DNA from 4 places in the Paenibacillus sp. FSL M8-0228 genome. Region 3 is predicted to be linked to each of the others. Evidence: riboswitches for the same ligand, from Rfam matches in the RefSeq annotation. Region 3 holds a riboswitch; each other region holds the start of a gene.

Region 1 (4,889 bases), 3.9 Mb from region 3:
AGCCCGGGCTGCTTGAGCGGCTTGTACCATTTGTCGCAAGGCGGCGACAGATTCCTCTTTGGTGCGGGTTTTCAGACCACAATCTGGATTAACCCAGAACAAATCTGATGGCAGTACGCGCAGGGCACGCTGGATCATGCTTAGCATTTCAGATACATCGGGGATGCGCGGACTGTGGATATCGTACACGCCCAGACCGATGCCTTTGTCGTATACCTGATCTTCAAAGCTGACAATCAGTTCTCCGTGGCTTCGCGAAGTTTCAATAGATATAACGTCGGCATCCATGTCGGAGATGGACTGAATCATATGCTGAAATTCGGAATAGCACATATGCGTATGGATTTGGGTCGCAGGTTCAACGGTGGCCGTGGTCACAAGGAAGGCTTGAACTGCCCAATCCAGATAGGCTTGCTGTTGTTCTTTTTTCAGCGGAAGCCCTTCACGAATTGCGGGTTCATCGACCTGAATCATGCTGATGCCCGCTTGTTCCAGTGCCTCTACCTCTGCCCGTAATGCCAGAGCCAATTGTAAAGCAACTTGGCTACGCGGAATATCATTGCGTTCAAAAGACCAGTTCAAAATGGTCACAGGGCCTGTAAGCATTCCCTTAACAGGCTTGGAAGTTAACGATTGAGCGAATGCCGTTTCTTCCACAGTCATGGGCTGATCGAAGGAGACGTCTCCGTATATAATCGGCGGTTTGACACAGCGGGAGCCGTAGGACTGCACCCATCCGTTTTGTGTAAAAGCAAAGCCATTCAGCTTTTCGCCAAAAAATTCAACCATATCGGTCCGCTCAAATTCCCCGTGTACAAGCACGTCAATGCCAATGTCCTCCTGAATATCAATCCATTCCTTGATTTGCTGTTGGATGAACGTCCGGTATTGCTCGGCAGACCATTCTCCTTTGCGATAGTGCAGGCGGGCCTTGCGGATCTCGGCGGTTTGCGGGAAGCTACCAATGGTCGTCGTAGGCAGTGGAGGCAACTTCAGCTTATTTTGCTGAATCTCACGACGCTCGGCGAAAGGAACGCTGCGTGTTAGAGGCTCCTTTGCCAGCAAGTCAGCCAGATCGTCAGCTGTTTGTACGCGTGCCGCTGAGCTGTTGAAACGGGCTACCGCATCTGCACTTTGTCCAAGCTTGGTGAGTGCGGATGGATCGTGTTTGCCAAGTGCAGCCGTCAGGACGGCGATTTCCTCAAGCTTTTCATCGGCAAAAGCCAGCGCTTGCACCAGTTCTCGATCCAGCTTGTGCTCTGCTTCCAGACTGACTGGCACATGCAGCAGACTGCATGATGGCTGTACGATAAGCTGCTCGGCAGTGGTCTGTTCTGCTAACTGACCCAGCAGGGTAGCCACAGCGTTAAGGTCGCTGCGCCATATATTGCGCCCGTCAATGACCCCAGCGCCCAGCGTTTTTCCTTTAGGGAAACCATACTGCAATATATGCTGGAGATTTTCGCCATCATCATACACAAAATCAAGACCCAGTCCCTGTACCGGAAGTGCGGACAGACGCTCATAATGGTCCAGGCTGCCAAAGTAAGTTTGCAGCATTATATTTAAAGAGGGCGCAGCTTGGGCCAAAGCTTCATAGACTTCCTGAATAATGTCCAGATCCTCTACTGGGAATGAGGTGGTCAGGACAGGTTCATCGATTTGGACCCACTGAACACCTTCTGCTGCTAGTTCAGACAGGACACGGGTGTATAAAGGCAGGAAGGTTCTTATAATAGAAGCAAGCTCCTTGCGATCATAGCCTTTGGAAAGGGTAACGAATGAATAGGGGCCGATGAGGACCGGTTTCCCATCAATGCCTAGCTCTTGTTTTGCTTCACGATAAGCCCGTAAAGGTTTATTTTCAGTGAACACCGGGACTGCGTTTGCCAATTCAGGAACGATGTAGTGATAATTGGTGTTCATCCATTTGGTCATTTCACTGGCGGTTGCTCCCTTCTGTCCACGAGCGATCCCGAAATACACGGACAGAGGAATCGGACCTGCGGGACGATGGTTGAACCGTTCGGGTACGAGACCAAACATCACAGATGTATCCAGCATGTGATCATAATAGGAGAAGTCTCCGACAGGAATGCGATCAATCCCCTTGTCACGCTGCTTGCTCAGATGCTCCAACCGTAATCTTTTCATTTCCGTTTGCAGTTCGCTTTCGCTAATACTGCCGTTCCAGAAGCGTTCCAGTGCTTTCTTCCATTCCCGGTTTTCGCCGATACGCGGATATCCTAGATTACTGCTAATTAAGCCGGACAATTCAGGCCATTCAATGACGGACATGTACTTTTCCTCCTAGTGGGTGGCTGTTTTATTTTTACGTACCAAAAAAGGCATTCTTCCCCCCAGAGTTAAAAATAAGTAGGGGAAAGAATGCCTCCGTGATTAAAAAATCAAAAATACGGCGACTGCTCTTAACACCTCCCTATCTTCCGTAGGTACTTGCGATGTTGTTAAAATAGGCAGGTCTCCTGACTTACGGATCATGACTCTCAGCATCCCTTCCCGGTCTGTGGACCAGTGGTTGTATGAACAGCTGAAAGTTCCCCGTTTACAGTGGCGGGACCGTGCCGGATTTGCACCGGCTTCCCTTTTAAGCCTGATCTGAATAGAACAGACACCTATCTCCAAGCTATGCGGTTAAGGTATGACGAATAATTATGCACTCGTATACTTGTTCACCATCATAAGTGAAACTTGCAGGATGCGCAATAGAAACTGCAATGGAATCTGTTAGGGATATGCAAAAAAAGACAAGCCTCATCCATGATGGAGACTTGTCCTAGATTAGATATAGCATTTGCCGAGTAACCTTCGCCTTAAGTCAATGAAACGGTGTAACCTGCCTGAATGCTGGCTTTTACATCTACCAGACGCTGGTTGCGACTGCCCCGGAAGGGAAGGGTCAGGTCCTTTTGCTGTTCTACAAAGCGACCATCCACAATCACATCGCACAAAAGTGCTAGCTTTTGTCGCTCCTGATCTGTGAGTAGATCTTCATAGACAAAGCCAGTGTAAGCCCACACAGTTCGGTCGGGACAGGCCGCACGGAAGTCACGCACAAATTGCGAGCATTCTGCTGCTGAGAAAAACGGGTCTCCCCCGCAGAGAGTCAGTCCGTCCAACAACGGATTTTCCATGATGTCACGAATGACCTCCTGTTGTCGTTGGGGGGTGAATGGCTCACCTGCACGGAAGCTCCACGACGCTGGATTAAAGCATCCGGGACAGGCATGACGGCAACCGCTAATGAACACGACGGTACGCAGGCCGTATCCTTCATTCAGAGATTCCGGAATGTAGCCACATAAATTCACTTATGTTTCACCCGGTCTCGAACTTCTGCCTGTTTTGCAGCATTAAATCGAACGGTATAATCTCCTGTCAGATATCCGGTTACCCGACGTAAGCGCTGAAAGTGTGTGTGCTCCTCATCTGTGCCACATTGGGGGCAGCTTGTCCCGATAATCCCTTCATAACCGCATTCCGTACAACGATCCACCGGATGGTTGATGGAAAAGTAGCCGATATTCTGATGCAGCGCGTATTGAACAATTTTAAGAAACGCATCCGGGTTATTCCGCGCATTACCGTCCAGCTCAATGTATGATATCGCACCAGCGTTGCATAGGTTATGGAACGGAGCTTCCAAGCTGATTTTACGAGCAGCCGGGAGCGTGTAATACACGGGAATATGAAAAGAATTCGTGTAATATTCTCGATCATTTACCTCAGGAATAATCCCGAAATCACGTTGATCCAGCAAGGTGAACTTGCCCGACAGACCTTCGGCAGGCGTAGCGAACAATGTAATATTCAAATTGTGATATTCACTCATTCGATCGCAATACACGCGCATAGAAGTAATGATTCGCTGTGCCTCTCGGTATACGAAATCATCCTCCCCGTGGTGTTTCCCGTATAGTGCCTTCATGCACTCAGCCAGTCCGATGAATCCGATCGAAAGCGTACCGTGTTTTAGTATGCTTCCCACCTTATCATCTGGCTCTAGTTGTTCTCCACCTTCCCATACCCCTTCGCGCATCATAAAGTCCGAGGCTTTGGCCGGCTGGCTGGTCTGGATTTGATAGCGATGGATTAAGCCATCCACCGCAATGCGCATAACTTCTTCTAGTCTCGCATCAAAGCGATCACGGTCAGGTGTCAGGCGTTTGCCTGTGCAAATACCATACTCAATGCCAAGCCGCACCAGATTAATGGTATTGAAAGAGAGATTTCCCTTGCCACTCTGCCGATTTCTACCGAAACGGTCAGAAATGGTGCGGGTACGGCAACCCATTGTCGCTATAATGGTATCCGGGTCATCAGCACGGTAAAAAGGCAGGTTGAAGGTGGCATCCACATTCACAAAATTGGGATACATCCGTCTGCTAGAGCATTCTACCGCCCGTAAGAACAAATCATAATTGACGTCGCCTTCTGCCTGATTGATTCCCTCTTTGCATTGGAAAATATGCTGTGGAAAAATAGGAGTTTCCCCGCTACCCAAGCCGCGAATCGTGGCCTCCAGCAGCGATTGAGTAACAAGCCGTCCCTCAGCAGACGTGCACATTCCGTAATTCAGTGAAGTGAATGGAATCTGTCCACCCGCGCGACTGCTCATGGTGTTCAGGTTATGAATGAGCGATTCAGCAGCCTGTCGGGTTTCCGTCTCCGTCTCTTCGCGAGCGAATGCGTATGAACGAGGGCAGGCTTCTTGCAAATGGGGATTGGCCATATGTAGTTCATCGTCAGTCAGACTAGATTCTATCTCTTCCTCGAACAGCCGAAGTCCCTTGCGCAGATGCTTGCGGAAGGACCGGGCAACGTATGGGGCAAGGTCCCAATCTATTTTATTGGCGGAGACACCTCCG
Region 2 (4,889 bases), 3.9 Mb from region 3:
GGAAACAGAATGGCACAACGCATGGCAGGTAAGAGAGTCGCTCTTGCTGGTCCCCGTAAAGCAGACGAAATGGCGCTGCTAGTTGTGAAGATGGGAGGGGAGCCAGTACATCGTCCGGCCCAGGGCACTGTTTTTCTAGATGATATCGAGCTGCGCAACGCTGTTGTATCGTGGGTAAAGAACCCTCCGGACTGGTACATCTTCACGACAGGCATGGGGCTGGATGCCCTGTTCGATATGGCAGAGGATATGGGTGTGGCTGAGCAGATTATAGAGTTGCTGCAATCTTCCAACATTGCAGCGCGGGGCTACAAGACGGTCAATGGACTCAAAAAGCGTGGCTTTACGCCAGCAGTACGAGACGAGGACGGAAGTTTGATCGGATTGACAGGAGCTTTCGCCCCATACGATCTGAAGGGGAAGGAAGTGCTGTTGCAGCTGCATGGCGATCCAGCCCCACGGTTGGTAAAATGGCTGGACGAGCAGGGGGCAGTGACCCGCCAGGTACTTCCTTATAAGCATATCCCACCCGAGGAAGCAAAATTGCAGGCGTTACTGGAGGATGTTATCCATCGTAATGTTGATGCCGTTACATTCACGAGTGGTCCGCAAATTCGATTTTTGGCCCAATATGCCAGAGAGCAAAATCGAATTGAGGATTTACTGGAAGCTTTTCGTGAGGATGTGATTGCTGTATCCGTAGGGAAGGTGACTGCACAGTCCATTGTGGAAGAAGGGATTGATCGAGTCGTGTTTCCAACCGAAGAGCGCATGGGCGCGATGATGGTGGAGCTGGGCAAATATTTTGAACATAACGATTCGGTGCATGGCTGTGGTCTGAAGATCGTGAATGGTCATTGAAATGAGATCAAAATTATAAATGCAGTATGCTAAAAAATGAACTTATATTTCGGGATACAGAGTAAAATAAAGATAAGGGCCTACGAGGTCTTTATCTTTTTTTGTTGGACATGCATCGACAAAGATTTTTGTTATAGCGAAAATGTTTATCTAATATAATGAATAAGTTTCGATGCTACTTAGGACAGGAGCTGAGACGTTAATGAATTCTATTTGCGTATTTGCCGGGTCCAGACCTGGACATTCATCGGTATATGTTGAGGCAGCAGGCAAACTGGGAGAAGCCATGGCTCGCCATCATATCCGTCTGATCTATGGCGGCTCTAGCAGGGGGCTAATGGGAGAGGTGGCAGATGGAATGCTGGCGGGTGACGGTCAGGTCACGGGCATTATGCCCACCCTGTTATTTGATGCAGAGATCATTCATCGGGGAGTTACCGAATTTATTGAGGTAGCAAGCATGCATGAGCGTAAAGCGGCAATGAGCGAGATGGCCGATGCTTTTATTGCCCTTCCGGGTGGTTTGGGAACCTTTGAAGAGCTGTTCGAGGTACTATGCTGGGCGCAAATCGGCATTCATCGCAAGCCCATTGGGCTGCTGAATGTGAATGGATATTTTGACCCGTTAGTAGAAATGGTGCGTCATAGTGTGCAAGAGGGGTTTACCGGGAGTGAGCATCCAGCGCTACTGAGCATCTCCGCAGACCCGGACGAATTGCTACGTATGTTAAAAAATAAAGCACAGAACTTGAAATAAAGCTTTTTTCGTGCTTGCACAACTGATTGAGGCAAGGTTATGATAAGACCCATAATCAAATAGCGGACAGACAAGGTGCCTTTGCGGTTGAGCAAAGGGTAACAGGGAATCGGGTGCAAATCCCGAGCGGTCCCGCCACTGTAAGGAAGAGGATTTTTTTAATTGGTCACTCGTGAAAAATGGGGAAGACGAAAGAATCCGTTGATGCCAAGCCAGGAGACCTACCTTGATCTGTATGCACCGTTAACCTTCGCGGAGAGGATGGGTGTACGAAATCAGGAAATCAGGCACACGTTGCTTTTTCCATGTTGGCTAGAGGTTTGCGTGGATATGAACGTGCAGCAGCGTTTGAAGCGTAAACAGACAGATGGAAAACAACGGCAGGCTGGAGGAAGACAAATCGTGTCTTCTTACGCTGTTTGTTCGTCTGATGAGAGATACGTACATAGAAGCCCCATCCGGGTAGGATGGGGCTTTTTTGAGTTACAGGATGTCCAAAAATCATTGGAATAGATAGCATAGCTGCCCTGAAAAGGATGAATAGGAGGAGCTCGATGAGCCCATTAGGAAAATTGTTGGTGATTGGATTTGGACCAGGAGATATGGAACATATCACAAAACGGGCGCTGGATGCGCTGGCCGAAAGTGAGGTCATTATCGGCTACAATACCTACGTTGATTTGATCCGTCCGCTGTTGAACGGACAGGAGATTGTACGCACAGGGATGACAGAGGAAGTGAGCCGTGCGCAGGAGGCGGTTCGCCAAGCAGAGATGGGCAAGAAGGTAGCTGTCATTTCCAGTGGAGATGCGGGAGTCTATGGTATGGCAGGGCTGGTGTACGAAGTGCTGATGCAAAAAGGCTGGCGACGCGAGGACGGAGTTGAAGTAGAAGTCGTGCCGGGGATCTCGGCTATTCAGTCCTGTGCTTCACTGTTGGGGGCGCCAGTGATGCATGATGCGTGCACAATTAGTCTGAGTGATCATCTGACCCCATGGGAAACGATTGTGAAGCGCGTAGAAGCAGCGGCTTCGGCCGATTTTGTGATTGCATTATATAATCCGCGCAGTGGCCGGCGTACCCGCCAGATTGTGGAGACGCAGTCCATTTTGCTGCGTTACCGCGATCCGCAAACTCCGGTTGGGCTGGTGAAGAGTGCTTATCGTGAACGTCAGCAAGTTATTGTAACGACGCTGGAAGATATGCTGAACCACGACATCGGGATGCTGACGACTGTAATCATCGGCAATTCCTCGACGACGGTGTATGACGGCTTGATCGTGACTCCGCGCGGATATCAGCGCAAATACACGCTGGATGCGACCGAGCAGGCGCTCAAGCCGCATCAGCGTCTCCGCACGGAAGCGGAGCCGTGGTCGCTGGGAGCGCAAGAGGGTACACCGCAGGCAGGAGCAGCCCCGACTACGCCCGCTGGACCCTCCGCGAGCGGCGCTGCGGTTGCGACGCAGGCACGCCCGCAAGCGATGGCTGCTGTGCAGGCAACAACTGCTGTGCAAACCGGCACGGCCCCGGCATCGCTGGCGGCAGAGGCGCTAAGCCGCCTCGCTGTCGGCGGCAAGCTGCCTGGCGAAGCCAACGCTCGCTGGAGCGGGCAAGCGCCTACCGCCAAGAGCACCGCCGGAACGTCGGCGGTGGCCGGAGCAGGGGCCGCGGCCGGGATGGCGACAGGCGGCTTTGGCAAGCCTGCGCTATTTGAGGTGGGCGTTTCCCCGGGTGTGGGAAACAAGAAGTTCACCGCTCGTCAGATGGCGCTGCTCGCCGAGGTAGCGGGTGATGATGGCGAGCTGGAATACACGCCGGATCATCAGATCGTGCTGCGCGTGCCGTGTGCAGACCCCGAGGAACTGGTCGGGCGGCTGCGGGATGAACGATTCATTGTCATGCCGATTGGCGATGTGTTTAAGGTAAAGGCGTGCGACTTCTGCAATATGGAGAAGGATGACGCTGTGCCTGTGGCTGAGCATTTACAGGTTGTACTTGGCGGATTACAGGCACCCAAGGAAACGAGCATTGCTTTGAACGGATGCGGTATGGCCTGCTATGGAGCCGTACTGGAGGATATCGGAATCGTCTATCGCAAGGGTGGGTACGATCTCTTCCTCGGTGGCAAAAAATTCGGCCGCAATGCTCATGCCGCTCAGCCTGTAGCGGAAGGAATTCCGGGTGATCAGATTACGGACATCGTGAAGCATGTCATCGCTGAATATAAGGAAAAAGGGCATCCGAATGAGCGCTTTCATAAATTTTTTAAGCGTGTAGGTGTCGTTGCGGGGTTCCGGCATGAAGATGCACCAGTAACGGTAGAAGTGAATGCGGTTTGTGGTGATTAATGGACTGAAGGCCTGATGAACGGGATACAAGCATATATATAAAATAGGGCGTCATGCAGGCTATCCCTATTCAAGAGGAGGAAACAACAGCAGTGGATGCAATATTGTTGGTTGGACATGGAAGTCGGGACCCGGAGGGGAACCAGGAACTGCTGGAATTTACACAGGCAGTGGCAGATCGGGTACCGGATATGTGCGTGGAAACCTGTTTCTTGGAGCTGGCACGTCCCAGCATTGCTGATGGGATGCAAACTTGTGTGGAGAAAGGGGCGACGCGTGTCGTTCTTATTCCGATTATCTTGTTCGCAGCGGTACATGCCAAAATTGATATTCCGATGGCTATTGACCGGGCAAAGGCGAAATATCCGCAGGTGGAATTTGTATACGGACGTCCGATTGGTGTTCACGAGAAAATCGTCAGCATTCTGCAAAGTCGCTTGAAAGAGGCCCGGCCGGTTGCAGTTCCAGCGGGGATGAATAGCGCTGTAGAGGCATCTGTCGAAGTATCTGACGAGGAAACGGCGGTACTTGTATTAGGACGCGGAAGTAGCGATCCAGATGCGAACAGTGACTTTTTCAAAATCACCCGTATGCTGTGGGAGAAGCTTTCTTATACATGGGTAGAGAGCAGCTTTATCGGTGTGACGCAGCCTTCCTTTCCCGATGGATTGGAGCGTTGTGTACGATTGGGGGCCAAAAAGATTATCGTGCTTCCCTATTTTCTGTTCACGGGTGTGCTGATTAAACGCATCGGAGAAATGACCCAGGAATTTGCCGAGGCTCACCCTGCATTACAAGTGGAGATGGGCGGATATTTTGGTTTCCATCCTCAATTGGTTGAACTGGTGCTGGAGCGAGCTAAGGAAGGTTTGTTCGGCAAGGTTACAGCCAATTGTGATAACTGCCAGTTCCGCCTGGAG
Region 3 (4,889 bases):
GGAATGGGGCTGCGGTGTCGTTCCCGGTGAAGCCAATTACGTGCTGGCAAGGGCGCCGGGTACGTGGAGTGCATCGGCTATTCAGCAGGCGCTTGGACAACGCGGAGTTCTTATACGTAGCTGTGCTATGTATCCGGGACTGACGACGAGCCATTTTCGGATTGCGGTCAAGGATGCAGAAGCCAACGACAGGCTGCTATCTGTATTGGGTGAAGTGCTGGAGGAGGAACAGCGGCGTGACAGTTAGCTTGATTATCCTGGCAGCCTACCTTTTGGACAGGATGATCGGTGATCCGAGGTGGTTGCCGCATCCAGTCATCGGTATGGGACATGCCATTTCGGCATTGGAAAAATTGATTCGCCGCCAGGTCCGAAGTGACCGGGGGCTGAAACGTGCGGGTATACTGCTTCCACTCATTGTGGCGGGAGGCTCCTTTGCGCTCGCCTGGGCGCTGTTGCAATTGCTTGCCTGGATTCATCCGTGGTTATCTGTCGGCGCAGAAATAGTGCTGATTGCGACCACGATTGCTTCCAAAGGACTAAAGGATGCAGGAATGGCAGTCTACCGAGCGTTGCAGGCGGATGACCTGGCTGCGGCACGGCGGGAGCTGGGCATGATAGTCGGGCGGGATACGCAGCAACTTGATGAGCCTGAGATTGTACGCGGTACGGTTGAAACGGTCGCTGAAAATATCGTGGACGCGATTATTTCCCCGCTTTTTTATGCCTTGATCGGGGGAGCACCCTTGGCGCTGGCTTATCGTGCTGTGAATACGCTCGATTCCATGGTTGGCTACAAAAATGAAAAGTATCTGCATTTAGGCTGGGCTTCAGCACGTCTAGATGATGTGGCTAACTACATTCCAGCACGCCTGACAGCGGCAATGCTTGTGATAGCGGCGTGGATGTACAAACGAGATGCTGCAAGAAGCTGGCGCACAGTCAAGCGAGACGCTCGTCTGCACCCAAGTCCGAACAGTGGCTTCCCGGAATCGGCTGTTGCTGGTGCATTGGGGATTCGTCTTGGAGGATATAATGTGTATCATGGCGTGCGCTCCTTTCGTGCATACATGGGGGATTGGATACGACCGCTAGAGTCGAAAGATATACGGCATACGATCCAGCTGATGTTCGCCGTGTCCAGTATGTTTGTAGGATTGTGTTTGTTAGGAGCCGCAGGTTGTTTTGCCTTGGGATGGGTGCGGTGAGGGTGAGGAGTGACACACTGAATAATGATCGAGCAGGAAGTGACATTTCTTGAAACAAGATATAGCAGCAAAAAGGACAGTAGAATACGCACAAAGACCGAACTCACAGGAGGATAAGGTGCCGTATGATGCTAAAGAAGATCTGCATTGGGATATGGAGCTCGTGTTAGTTCGTCACGGCACAACCTTATGGAACAAGGAACGTCGATATCTGGGACACTCCGACTTAGGTTTGCTACCGGGGGCAGAGCAGGAATTAAAGCCTTTGCAGGAAAAATTGCAAGGTCAGTCCTTTGCTCGAATCTATTGCAGCGACTTAATGCGATGTCGCCAGACCTTGCAGATCATTGTGCCGGAATCAGAGTTGACGTCTGGGCGTTCCCTATCTACTATGCCTCCTATGATGGAACCATGTCTGCGAGAGCTTCATTTTGGCGAGTGGGATGGAAAAACGTATGACATGCTCAAGGATGTGTCGTTGTATCGGGCTTGGATTGATGAGCCGCAACGGATCACCCCACCTGGTGGAGAGTCTTGGACAGATTTTGTAAATCGTCTGCGCAAATTTCTTGACTCTCTGTATGAATGGCGTGTTGCTATGGAAGTTCAACCCATGGATTTGACTGCTACGTCGCCCTCTGTTTTGGTCGTTACGCATGGTGGCGTAATTCGTCAGCTAGCTTGCATGCTGATACCGGGCCATGATTTTTGGAGTCTGAATCCGAAGCCGGGAGAAGCATTAAGGATTCAATTGAGGCTGGCAGGACCGCACAATTACATAGCGGAAATGCTTCCTCATTAGGTTAGACACCAGCGGATAAAGAGGCTGTTTGGGTTGTAAGCCGCCTCATTTTAACCTATAATCATCAAGTAAAAGAACGGCTTGACTACCACTACATCAAATATCCAGCAGACGAGGTCGGCGCAGCGTGATGAAACTATGGTTTCCCTCCCTGCGCTGTTAAAAGGGAAGTCGGTGTGAATCCGGCGCGGTCCCGCCACTGTAAATGGAAACATGCCCGTTAGTCCTCTTTATATGTTACTAAGCATATGAAAGAATTTCAGGACATGTATTTTACCATAAGTCAGGATACCTGCCCGTCCGCCTGTCACCATAATCCTTCGAGGAAAGGATGACGTGTTCGCAGTGACTGTCCATGCGGAAAGAAGCTGCCGCCTGCGCACGATCTGCGCTAACGTGACCCCTGTGTCCTGATATGAGGATGCGGGGGTTTTTGATAGGAAAAGAAGGCTAGATTTAGAAGATATCTGATGATGTTCAAGTAACGCTCTTAACGATTTATTTATGAAGGGGTGCAAATCATGGCAGGAAAAAAAATAAAGGTGTGGACAACAGGTCTATTGGCTCTGATTTTGGCAGTTGTGCTGAGTGCATGTGGCGCTAATGGAAAAAATGCAGAAAATAAAGAGGGTCAGGCTTCTTCACAGCAGCCGGGACAGGCAGTAAACGCACAAGAGCCTCCGGGCAAAACGGTTTACCCGCTCACAGTTAAAGATGCAACAGGACAGGAATTTACATTCAAAAAAGCGCCGGATAAAATCGTTTCCGTCTCCCCGGCAGAAACCGAGGCGTTGTTCGCCATTGGGCTGGATAAGGAAATTGTCGGCGTCTCCGACTACTCTGATTACCCGGAAGCAGCTACGAAAAAGCCTAAAGTGGGCGGTATTATGAAACCGAACGAAGAGGCGATCATTGCTGCGAACCCGGAAGTCGTTTTTGCAGGGATATCACTTAGTGAACAGGCTACGACCAAGCTGCGCGACATGGGAATTATGATTTTTAAAACGGAACCGAAGACAGTGGAAGATGTCATGGCTAACATCGAATTGTATGGGAAAATCACCGATCATCAGAGAGAAGCAAGAGCGGTGACTGACAAGATGAGAGCAGATGTAGCAGAAGTAAAAGAAGGAATTAAAAATATCGGTAAAGGGCAGAAGCTGCGGGTATACGTCGAGTTTTCACCAGGCTGGACAGTGGGTAAAGGCGAGTTTATGGACGAGCTGATTACGTTGGCGGGCGGCGAAAATGTAGGTGCCACGCAGAAGGGGTGGTACCAAATCAGTGAGGAAAATATTATTGCTGCGAACCCTGACGTGATTTTGTACAGCAAAAGTGTCAAGGACGACAAAACGGGCCAGACGCTCGGTGATATCATTAAAGCTCGCAGTGGATGGGATCAAATATCGGCTGTTCGCCACAACCGGGTGTTTGCCGTGGATGATAATTTGATCAGTCGTCCGGGTCCACGCGTAACGGAAGGTCTCAAGGAAGTGGCCAAGGGCGTGTATCCTGAAATTTTCAAATGAACCGTAAACTGATCGGCTTTGGAGGGACAGGTCTTGTCCTGCTGTTGCTGACGCTGCTGCTCTGTCTTGGCATCGGCTCGGCCAAGCTTCCGGTCAGCCAAATCACGGGCATTCTGGTTAACCACCTACCGTGGTTAGGCGATACGTTTACACCGGATTGGAATACATCCTCAGAGCAGATTATTTTGAAGGTCAGATTGCCACGAGTGTTACTGGGAATGTTGGTAGGAGCAGCGCTGGCGCTGGCGGGAGCCGGATTTCAGGGTGTGCTGCGTAATCCTTTGGCTGATCCGTATACACTGGGGGTATCCTCGGGGGCTTCGGTAGGAGCGGCAGTACTGATTTATTGGGGCCTTCAATTTTCATTTGTTGGCATATGGACGCTGCCGCTAGTGGCATTTACGACCGGAATGCTTACGCTGTGGATGGTGCTGACGTTGGCACGGGAAGGTGGGAAAATTCCGACACAAAGTCTCATTTTGTCGGGTGTGGTGATGCAATCCTTTCTGGGAGCGGTTGTTTCCTTTCTGACAGCCATGTCGAAGGAGACGGTCAATGAAATATTGTACTGGACGATGGGAAGTCTTAGTCTGCGCGGTTGGTCATATACAGGAATCCTTTTACCTTATGTGGTCATAGGGCTGGTATTTCTATGGAACCGGGCACGTGTGCTGAATATTTTGGCTTTGGGTGAACGTCAGGCGGCGCACATGGGAGTTCATGTAGATGCGACGAAGCTATCTGTTCTGATTATTTCCACGCTGCTGACAGCAGCCGCTGTCTCGGTGTGTGGCGTGATTGGCTTTGTTGGACTCGTTGTACCGCATATCATTCGTCTGGTGACAGGTCCTGATTACCGTATGATTGTTCCATTATCTGCGCTCGGCGGAGCTGTTTTTATGGCTTGGGCAGATACGGCGGCTCGCACATTGTTAGCCCCCACAGAAATTCCTCTGGGCGTGATGACGGCCTTTGTTGGGGCACCGTTCTTCGCATATCTCCTGTACCGAAACAAGAAGCTGCGCAGGGGAGGACTGCTGTGACAGAACAAAGTGAATCACAGAAGGTGCGTGATCGGGCATTAGAGGTAGTGGGTCTGACACGTGCCTATGGAGAGTTCCATGCTTTAAAAAATATAAGCTGGAGCGTCGACGAAGGAACTTGGTGGGGGATTATTGGTCCGAACGGCAGTGGAAAATCGACCTTGTTGCATTTGCTTTCCGGTGTAGATCAGCCAACTTCGGGAAACGTTCATATCTATGGCAAAAAGGTCGGTAGCTACAGCAGGAAAGAGCTTTCCCGACTCATAGCCGTACTCCAACAGGAAGGGCTTCCTCCCGTGGGATACAC
Region 4 (4,889 bases), 4.1 Mb from region 3:
ATTTATGCGAAGAAAAAGAAGGCCATCACGCTGAATGAGCAGGTATACTTCGCAGAGGTTCATTCGTTCACTCGGCAGGAAACCTATCAGGTGAGTATCTCCCAAAAATACCTTGATGCCAGCGACCATGTGCTGATCGTAGATGATTTTTTGGCAACTGGTGCAGCATTGGTCGGACTTACGGATATTGTAAAGGAAGCAGGAGCGGAGCTGGCCGGGGTTGGCTGTGTGATTGAGAAGAGCTTCCAGGAAGGCCGTGGACTGTTGGAGCAAAGAGGCATCGCCGTACGTTCTCTTGCGCGTATCGCTTCCATGGCACCAGGCGAGGTCGATTTTATAGAGGAAGCTGGCGTAGTAATTGCTCCTGTTAAGGAGAATGTGGGATGTTAAGTAAACAAAAGTTATTCGCACTGGGCTTCCAGCATGTCATGGCGATGTACGCTGGAGCCATTGCTGTACCTCTAATTGTAGGGGGAGCATTGCACCTGACTCCAGCCCAGATGGCTTATTTGGTGGCTGCCGATCTGTTCACTTGCGGGATTGCTACGTTATTACAAATTATGGGCACACGCTTTTTCGGTAGTAGACTGCCTGTCATTTTAGGCTGTACGTTTACGGCAGTAGGGCCTATCATCGCGATTGCTTCGACCTCAAATTTGGCGACAGCGTACGGTGCCATTATTTTGTCTGGTATATTCGTGGTGCTTGCGGCACCGCTGTATGGCAAGCTGCTACGCTTTTTCCCGACGGTCGTTACGGGTTCGGTCGTTACAATTATCGGTCTATCCCTTATTCCGGTGGCGATGAACAATGTAGCAGGTGGCCAGGGCAGCGCGGATTTTGGACAGCCGCGTAATTTGCTGCTGGCGCTGGTTACATTATTGGTTATTCTGCTTGTGAATCGGTTGGCAAAGGGCTTTATGCGCTCGATTTCCGTGCTCATCGGTCTGTTTGCAGGCACGGTGGTTGCTTATGCGATGGGAATGGTGCATTTTGCTCCCGTGGCAGATGCGTCATGGGTGAGTGTTGCGCAGCCATTTTATTTTGGTAAGCCAGAGTTTAGCATTATGGCAGTTTGTACGATGATTATCGTCAATATTGTCAGCATGGTCGAGTCTACGGGTGTTTATCTGGCAGTAGGCAAGGCGATTGATCAAAAGGTAGAGCAAAAGCAGATCGTCAATGGACTCCGTTCGGAAGGACTTGCGATTATGCTTGGGGGTATTTTTAACGCGTTTCCTTATACAGCCTTCTCGCAAAATGTGGGTCTGATCTCGCTCACACGCGTCAAATCGCGGAACGTTATTTTTGCTGCGGGCGGTATCATGGTTGTTCTCGGTTTGCTGCCTAAGCTGGCTGCTTTAACGACAGTGATTCCTAACGCTGTGCTGGGCGGGGCGATGATCGTCATGTTTGGCTCGGTCGCTGCATCAGGCATGTCTATTTTGTCAGAAGTGGATCTGCGAAAGGAAAGCAATCTGCTGATCGCAGCATGCAGTATTGCTGTGGGCCTAGGTTCTGCCGTTCTGCCACAAATGTTCGACCAGCTGCCGAGCTTTGCCAAAATGTTGTTGCAAAATGGTATTGTTTCGGGCTCGATTACAGCGATTGTCTTGAACATCGTTTTGACGAGAAAACAAGGGGAATCGGTCAAAAGCGTGACGGTTCAGGAGGTTCCACAGAAGGTTTGATGATTAGAAATAAATAAAGATAGCCGGAGAGAGGACGTATGCCTCTTTTCCGGCTGTTTGGCATGGGGTTATCCAGATAGTATATCCCCTTGCTGTCTGGGGATATATAGATAAACTGCGGAATGAAATGGGTAGCTCTAATTTGGTGCGTTTTCCAGTTTACTTACTAGAAGAATTTGCTAGAGCAGCGGGCGATATTATGGTATAATTTACCTTATGGATTTTGAATAGTGGTGGATGTTTTCGGACCACGGTGCAGCTTCCCGAAAGGGGGTGAAGCCGATGGTCAACCTTGTGTCGTGCTACGATGTGTTGCGTTGGATGGTTACGTTACTAAGCCTGGCGTTTAGTATTCGTAAACTTTATCGCTGGCTACGTCGAAAATTTCGGAACAAGCGAAAACCCACCGCGTAATTAGGTTGGCCCCTAACGGTGGGTTTCGTTTGCATTGACATTTAGTTATGCAGCGCGCCGTGGTGGTGATCCACAGCCTTTCAAGTCCTAAGAGTCTTTGCCGTTGGCGCGGCGAAGACTCTTTTTAGTATACGGACACGGTGGTTTACTCTATACCTAATTTTAACACTTCAATTGCGTGCACGCAATTGGAGGTTATGTCTTGTTTCTACCTTATCGTTCAAATTTAAATTATTGTGCAGCCTTTATTGACAAGCCTGTGACAACAAAATAAGATCGTAATGAAAAGAAATAAAGGAAGAAAACAGGTGTGAGCCGGACAACTCTATGTATGGGGTTTCGTAGAGACGATGTACATAGTTGTTGAGCATGTTCACTTAAAAGGGAAGTTCGGTTGATTCCGACACGGGCCCGCCACTGTATACAGGCATCAGCAGGATACTGCTGGAGCTTTCAGAACAGCCACTGGAATTGTGAAGAACCGGGAAGGCCTGAAAGATACGCCTGGAGTCAGGAGACCTGCCTGTTTTGACATCACTGTCAGACCCACGGGATGCTGGGGAGGTGGTTAGGCGTGCTGCATACGGAATGTCTGAAACCGATCTGATCCCTTCTATGTTTTTGGAGTTGGCTTCGAGGTGAGTTCTGACATTTTATATTGAAGGCATTTCTGACTGCTAATTAAGTGGTCTGGAATGCTTTTTTCGCGTTTTGCGTTAGGTTTATGCGATTTTACAAGATAGAGGGGGATTCATCGAATGATAAGCAGTCGTAGTAGGCGTTCATGGTTGATATGTACAGGGGTGATGCTGCTGCTGGCAGTTATGGCTCTTTCGGGATGTGCCAGCAATAGGACGTCGGATAGCTCCGGCAAGGGTGAAAACGCGTCAGCACAACAAACAGCGACAGATAAAAAGCTGGTAATGGCGTATACATGGAAACCGTCAGGCGTTGACCCGCATGGAGATAATAGCTGGGATGTGATGCGATCCGGTGCAGGTGAGACACTGGTACGTTTGAATGAAAAGCTGGAGCCTGTGGCTTGGCTGGCAAAGGAGTGGAAGCAGGATAGCCCTACAGTTTGGACGTTCAGCTTGCAGGATAAAGTCACTTTTCATAATGGAAAAAGTATGGGTGCAGCAAGTGTAAAAGCGTCTTTGTTACGCTCTATTGAGAAAAGCCATCTGGCGAAGGATTTACTGAATGTGAAGTCCATTGATGTAAGCGGCCCGCTGGCCTTGAAGATCACGACAAACCAGCCGAATGCGGCGTTGGTGTCTAATCTAGCTGATCCATCGACGATTGTACTGGATGTGGCATCGATGAAAGATGAACAGAGTTACCCAGCGATGACAGGCGCCTTTAAAATCAAAGCGTTCAACAAGGACCAATCGTTGGTCGTGGAGCGTTATGACGGATATTGGGGCGAGAAGGCACGACTGGCTGAAGCGACGATGAAGTTCATTACGGACGGGAATTCGCGCCTGATGGCGCTGCAATCCGGCGAGGTGGACGTAGCGACGGATATTCCGGTTGATAACGCAGAGGTACTGAAAAAGAACGGCAAGCTGCAAGTGCTGTCAGCTCCGTCCTTGCGCACCCATATGATCGTGTACAATATGGAATCGCCAGTATTCAAGGATGTGGCGAACCGTAAGGTGGTGGACAGCCTGATTCCACGCGCATCGATTGTGAGCGCCGTCATGAGGGACTTCGGTACGGAGGCAAGCAGCCCGTTCCCGAGCATTCTTCCCTTCGGTAAAGTTGAGCGTAAAGCGCTGGACGGAACGGCAGAGCAACTGTTGACGAAGGATGGCTGGCAGAAGGACGCCCAAGGGACATGGACTAAGCAAGGCAAGCCGTTCGAGGTTACGCTGCTGACTTTCCCTCAGCGTCCGGAGCTCTCTGTTATGGCTGAGGTCATCCAAAGCCAATTGCTGAAAGAGGGAATCCAGGTCAAGATTCGCAAGGTGGAAAATATCGACGAGGCGTTGACCAAAAACGATTGGGATTTTGCTATGTACAGTATGCTTACTGCTCATACAGGAGAGCCGCAATATTTTATGGACATGTTTTATTCTTCGAAAAGCGAAGCCAATGTAAGCCGTTATAGTTCCAAACCGCTAGAGAGTATTCTGAACAGCCTGAAGCTGGCGAAGGATACAGCGCAGCGTAATGCCATGACACTACAAGCGCTGGATATCATCAATACGGATTTGCCACAGTCGTTCATTGTGCATCCTGATAATGTGTTTGGCGTGAAAAAAGGGGTGGAGGGTTTTACACCCCATCCGATCGAGTATTACTACATTACGACGCAATCCGATATTGCGGAATAACGAGCTGCGTATCCTATGATTCGTTTTATACTGGAACGTGTGGCGCAGCTGCTTATCATTGTATTCGTGGTATCCACGCTGACTTTTGTACTGATGCGGCTGGCCCCTGGAGACCCTGCTACCATTTTGCTCACCGCGCATAATATCCCTGCCTCTGAGGAAGCCTTGACGACGCTACGAAAGGAACTGGGCTTAAACGAACCGCTTCATATTCAATATGTGAACTGGCTGCGGGATGTGTCCACAGGGCATTGGGGCACTTCGTATGTATCCAAGGAGTCGGTGCTAGCCGAACTGTGGAACAGACTGCCCGCTACTGTGGAGCTAGCTGCTGCGGGCTTCGCCGTCATGACGGTGCTTACGCTGGGGCTGGGGCTGGCTGCCTCGCTAAAAATCAGCGGCCCACTGGATCGTCTGGGCAGGCTGTTCGCCCTGCTGGGATCGT

What was found. Region 3 has a riboswitch for cobalamin ahead of MKY98_RS07030 (ABC transporter substrate-binding protein). Riboswitches for the same ligand answer to the same signal wherever they lie in the genome.
Region 1: another riboswitch for cobalamin. It lies ahead of metE (5-methyltetrahydropteroyltriglutamate--homocysteine S-methyltransferase); the one in region 3 lies ahead of MKY98_RS07030 (ABC transporter substrate-binding protein).
Region 2: another riboswitch for cobalamin. It lies ahead of cobJ (precorrin-3B C(17)-methyltransferase); the one in region 3 lies ahead of MKY98_RS07030 (ABC transporter substrate-binding protein).
Region 4: another riboswitch for cobalamin. It lies ahead of MKY98_RS25705 (ABC transporter substrate-binding protein); the one in region 3 lies ahead of MKY98_RS07030 (ABC transporter substrate-binding protein).

Annotation. Positions count from the first base shown of each region.
Region 1 covers NZ_JBBOXA010000001.1:5,452,727-5,457,615, reverse strand. The annotation lists gene metE (5-methyltetrahydropteroyltriglutamate--homocysteine S-methyltransferase) at 1-2,298, opposite strand, end outside; cobalamin riboswitch at 2,460-2,655, opposite strand; gene nrdG (anaerobic ribonucleoside-triphosphate reductase activating protein) at 2,835-3,332, opposite strand; gene MKY98_RS24665 (anaerobic ribonucleoside triphosphate reductase) at 3,329-4,889, opposite strand, start outside.
Region 2 covers NZ_JBBOXA010000001.1:5,423,821-5,428,709, reverse strand. The annotation lists gene MKY98_RS24545 (uroporphyrinogen-III synthase) at 10-861, shown strand; gene MKY98_RS24540 (LOG family protein) at 1,064-1,618, shown strand; cobalamin riboswitch at 1,676-1,861, shown strand; gene cobJ (precorrin-3B C(17)-methyltransferase) at 2,173-3,969, shown strand; gene MKY98_RS24530 (sirohydrochlorin chelatase) at 4,062-4,889, shown strand, end outside.
Region 3 covers NZ_JBBOXA010000001.1:1,535,160-1,540,048, forward strand. The annotation lists gene cobD (threonine-phosphate decarboxylase CobD) at 1-247, shown strand, start outside; gene cbiB (adenosylcobinamide-phosphate synthase CbiB) at 237-1,208, shown strand; gene MKY98_RS07025 (histidine phosphatase family protein) at 1,258-2,010, shown strand; cobalamin riboswitch at 2,133-2,324, shown strand; gene MKY98_RS07030 (ABC transporter substrate-binding protein) at 2,532-3,539, shown strand; gene MKY98_RS07035 (FecCD family ABC transporter permease) at 3,536-4,582, shown strand; gene MKY98_RS07040 (ABC transporter ATP-binding protein) at 4,579-4,889, shown strand, end outside.
Region 4 covers NZ_JBBOXA010000001.1:5,681,827-5,686,715, reverse strand. The annotation lists gene MKY98_RS25715 (xanthine phosphoribosyltransferase) at 1-390, shown strand, start outside; gene MKY98_RS25710 (nucleobase:cation symporter-2 family protein) at 384-1,691, shown strand; cobalamin riboswitch at 2,449-2,646, shown strand; gene MKY98_RS25705 (ABC transporter substrate-binding protein) at 2,864-4,444, shown strand; gene nikB (nickel ABC transporter permease) at 4,460-4,889, shown strand, end outside.